2 regions of the Streptomyces ferrugineus genome follow, and region 1 is predicted to be linked to the other one. Evidence: riboswitches for the same ligand, from Rfam matches in the RefSeq annotation. Region 1 holds a riboswitch; the other holds the start of a gene.
What was found. Region 1 has a riboswitch for cyclic di-AMP ahead of IM697_RS41135 (transglycosylase SLT domain-containing protein). Riboswitches for the same ligand answer to the same signal wherever they lie in the genome.

Region 1 (2,194 bases):
CGCGGTGTCGCGATGGCCAACGCGCATCCCGAACTCAAGGCGATCGCCGACGAGATCACCCTCTCGAACGAGGACGACGGCATCGCCGTCGTCCTCGAGAGGCTCTTCGCGGGCAGATTGGTCGATTTCGCCCCATAGGGGCGACCTGGGGCGATAGGTCCGGTGAGGGCCTAGTACGGGCCGTTCACGTTGTCGATCGAGCCGTAACGCGCGGCCGCGTAGTTGCACGCGGCCACGATGTTCGCGACCGGGTCGAAGGGGTCGTACACCGTTCCCGGCACGTGGTAGCTGGCGAAGGTGGGGTCGATGACCTGGAGGAGGCCCTTGGACGGGGTGCCCGCCACGGCGTTGGAGTCCCAGTTGTTGATGGCCAGCGGGTTGCCGGAGGACTCGCGGAGGATGTTGCGGTGAATGCCCTCGTACGACCCGGGAATTCCGTTCTGCTGCATGATGTCCAGCGCGTTGCGGATCCAGCCGTCGAGGTTGTTCGGGTACGACTTCACGGAGGACTGAGTGGCCTTGGCGACGCCGGACTGCTTGGCGGGCGCGGACGCCTTGCTCGGTGCGGACGCCTTCTTCGTCGCGCGGACCTTCAGGTCCATGCCCGGGTGGATCAGCCGCGGGTCGTCGCCGATGACCTTGCGGTTGTCCTTGTAGAGCTGCTTCCAGCCGCCCCGGGCGTCGTAGCGGTCCGCGATGCCGTAGAGCGTGTCGCCCTTCTTCGTGGTGTACGTGACGGAGCCGGGCTTGGCCGCGGTGGGCTCTGCGGCGCCCGCGCCGGTCGCGCTCAGGAGCGGGAGGGCGAGGGCGGCGGTGCCGGTTCCGGCGATGGCGACGCGGCGGGTGAGCGGGTTGGTGCGGGGGCGGCGGTGCTTGCCTCGGGGCATGGCGCTGTTCCTCTCCGTCGCCTGCGAGGTGAGCTGTCGGGTTCGGGCGGGAGATGCCCGGCCGCGCCGCCGTGCGACGGTGCGACTTCACCCCTAGCCGGTTCGGTGCGCCATCAAGGCGTCCGGTCCGGCGACTTACCTGGGTCCCCCGCTCCTGCCGTGCGTGTGTGAGTTGCGTCGATGGATGACTCGGGCGGCGGCAGGATTCGGCGTCCGCCCGACGAGCGGGAACGTATGCGAGAGCATATGCCCGGAACAAGTGCCATGGCTGCCTGACGTGCGGATTGACCATGGTCTGAGGGGAATGGAGCGCTTGATCCTTTGCGGTTGCCAAGTCTCAACTCGCGTTCGACGCAAGGGTGGAAGGGGGTGCGTCCGGCTGACCCCTCGGGCAGGCGTGAGTGACCCAATTCACTGGCGATCACAAGAATGGCAAATCGGGCAATGCCTCCAACTCGCCTTTAATCGGCTGTCCGTGGAGTCCGTTTTTCCCGTGTCCGGAGGAAAACGACCTCTTCGCCCTCCATGTAGATGAGTGATGGGGGAGTTCACGCCGAGCGGCGCCGGCTGCTCCGCTTCCTCGAAGGCGGCCAGGGTCAACACCGAGGTCTCCTCACCCACTTCGCACTCCAGGCGCACCGAGTGTGCGTCCTCCTCCCGCCGGTGTTCGCGCCCCTGAGTGTCGACTACGAGGACGGAACCTCCCCTGTAGTGCACGTCGTTGTCATGGTGATCGTCCGTGGAGCAGAGGGTGACGATCGCCTCGACGAGGCGGGTCCCGTACGGGGCGGGACGCGCCGCAGGTCGTGGTGAGTCGTCTCGTAGGGGAAGGACGTACGGATGCGCATGAGCGGGATCCCCGTCCGGTCAGTGCACCTGGTGCGTCGTGCGGCGCGGCCAGGGCGCCGCGGCCATCACGGCGAGCCCGGGCGTGGCCGATATGCCGGAGGCCTCCAGGAGGGCGTCGCCGAGGCCGAGCAGCGGGTGGGAACCCACGATCCACCAGACGGGCATGAGGGGGGCGTCGGAGGAGTGCCCCGAGGTCGGCGGTGCCCCATGTGGGCCCACAGTGCGACGACGGCGGCGGTGGCGGCGAGGCCCGTGACGATCAGGCGGGTCGTCCGGCGCGACGGGGGTCCTTCGAGGGTGCGGGAGTCCGGGGCCGGCGCGAAGGGGGCGGCATGCTTCCGTCCGGCCGGATGACGGCGCCCGGCGAAGACGCCGATGTTGATCGCCATGCAGTAGAGCGCGAAGCCGGTGTCGCGGCGGTCGTCGTCCGTGCGGTAGAGCTTGCCGACCAAGGTGGC
Region 2 (2,194 bases), 230 kb from region 1:
GACGCGCTCCTTCATCTCGCCCGCGGCCTTGTTGGTGAAGGTGATCGCGAGGATCTGCCCCGGGTGCACGCTGCGCTCGGCGAGCAGATGGGCGATGCGATGGGTGAGCACCCGGGTCTTGCCGGATCCGGCGCCGGCCACGATGAGCAGCGGGGTGCCGGAGTGGACGACGGCCGCGCGCTGGTTCTCGTTCAGCCCGTCCAGCAGTGCCGCGGCGTCGATGGCCGGGCGTGGGGCGCCGTCGCGGTAGTAGGCGTCCCGGTCCGGCGGCACGTCGAACTTCCCACCGAACAGATCGTCCGGAACCGGCTCCGGAGCGTGATCGTCCTCGGGCGGCGGCGGGGGCTCTTCCTCGTGGGCCCGAGGGGCCTGGAGGTCCGCCAGGAAGCTGTCGTCAAAGAGGCTGCTCATCGCTCTCCGAGTCTAGGCCGCCCCACTGACAGCCCGCGGCCACCCCGAGAACATCGCCTGTTTCGTCGCCCGATGATCTTCCGGACCGCCTCACCCGAACCGCCTCTCACCCTCCGCAACGGCACCCTCACGACCTGCGAGACACGTGCAAGCCGTCACAGACCCTCCCAGACCGACCCCCTTCCACAGCCCTTCGCCCCAAGGTCACGAAAATGTATCGGGCATATCGAACATCAACCTTCACAGGGGCCACACGAGTTGGCTACGGTGCCGGACAGGCCGTACGACCTCCACCGGCGAACGACGCCGGGCCGCACGGCCTCCGCTGAGTCCGGCACGCCATGGCGACCGGAGCCGGGGACCCAACGACCTTGGGGTGAATCGGCCGAACTCCCCTCCCGGGAAAGGCCGTAGGGCAACCCTTCCGAAGCACCCGCCCGAACCCGACAGCTAACTCGGTAGGCGGAGCATGGAAGGAGTCGCCTCCCTTGGCGTCGCACCGCAAGTCGCGTCCCGCGAGTACGCGCGTAGCCGGCATACGGACCCCCGCCCTCGCCACGGCGGCCCTCACGTCCGTGGCCCTGCTGTCCCAGACGGCCGACGCGAGCCCCTCCACGGACGACAAGCCCAGCCTCGAAGAGGTCGAGAAGAAAGTCGACGACCTCTACCGCCAGGCGGAGTCGGCGACGGAGAAGTACAACGCGGCCAAGGAGAAGACCGCGAAGCAGCGCAAGCGCGTCGACACCCTCCTCGACGACGTCGCCCAGCGCACCCAGAAGCTCAACGACGCGCGCGAGGAGTTCGGCCGCTCCGCCGCCGCCCAGTACCGCACCGGAGCCACCGCGCCCGACACGGCGACCTTCCTCCTGGCGGACACCCCGCAGGACTACTTCGACCAGAACCAGCTGATGGGTCGCATGACGGCCCGTCAACAGGAGTCGGTCGACGAGTACTTCACCCAGCAGTCCGCGACGATGAAGAAGCGCCAGGAGGCCACCCAGAGCCTCCAGACGCTCACGGAGTCGCAGAACGACCTGCAGACCGCCAAGACCACGGTCCAGCAGAAGCTCTCCGACGCACGCGAACTTCTCTCGAAGCTGACGGCGGAGGAAAAGGCCCGCCTCGCCGCGATCGAGAAGCGCAAGCAGGAGGAGGCGGCGCGCAAGGCCGCCGAGCTGGCCCGACAGCAGGCGGAGGCCGAGGCCGAGCGCGAGCGCCAGGAGGCCGCCGCCCAGCAGCAGGAGACCACCGAGCCCCCGGCCGACTCCGGCACCTCGGACTCGTCCTCCTCGTCCTCCTCGGACTCCTCGTACGCCACCAAGGCCGAGAAGGCCCTGGCCTTCGCCCGCTCCCAGATGGGCAAGCCGTACGTCTGGGGCGCCACCGGCCCCGACTCCTACGACTGCTCCGGCCTCACCCAGGCCGCCTGGAAGGCCGCCGGCGTGGACATCCCCCGCGTCACCTACGACCAGGTCAACGCAGGCACCACGGTCTCCCTGGCCAATGCCCGACCCGGCGACCTGATCTTCTTCTACGACGACGTCACCCACGTGGGCATCTACATCGGCAACGGCATGATGATCCACGCCCCGAAGCCCGGCACCTACGTCCGCGAGGAGTCGATCTACTACGACGGCGAGTCGTCGATCCACAGCGTGGTCCGCCCCGCTTGACGCTCACGCACGCGCGCGTGGCCGTCTCTCGGGCACGCGCGCGTGAAACGCTACGCCGCGCAGGCTGCGGGTGAACGCACCCGTATGCGCTACACGCACCCCCACTCAGC

Region 2: another riboswitch for cyclic di-AMP. It lies ahead of IM697_RS40115 (C40 family peptidase); the one in region 1 lies ahead of IM697_RS41135 (transglycosylase SLT domain-containing protein).

Annotation. Positions count from the first base shown of each region.
Region 1 is NZ_CP063373.1:9,268,767-9,270,960, reverse strand. It holds gene IM697_RS41140 (HAD family hydrolase) at 1-138, shown strand, start outside; gene IM697_RS41135 (transglycosylase SLT domain-containing protein) at 171-887, opposite strand; cyclic di-AMP (ydaO/yuaA leader) riboswitch at 893-1,077, opposite strand; gene IM697_RS45275 (hypothetical protein) at 1,755-1,901, opposite strand; partial or broken gene IM697_RS46060 (POT-type proton-dependent oligopeptide transporter) at 1,943-2,194, opposite strand, start outside.
Region 2 is NZ_CP063373.1:9,042,057-9,044,250, forward strand. It holds gene pcrA (DNA helicase PcrA) at 1-411, opposite strand, end outside; cyclic di-AMP (ydaO/yuaA leader) riboswitch at 725-891, shown strand; gene IM697_RS40115 (C40 family peptidase) at 900-2,084, shown strand.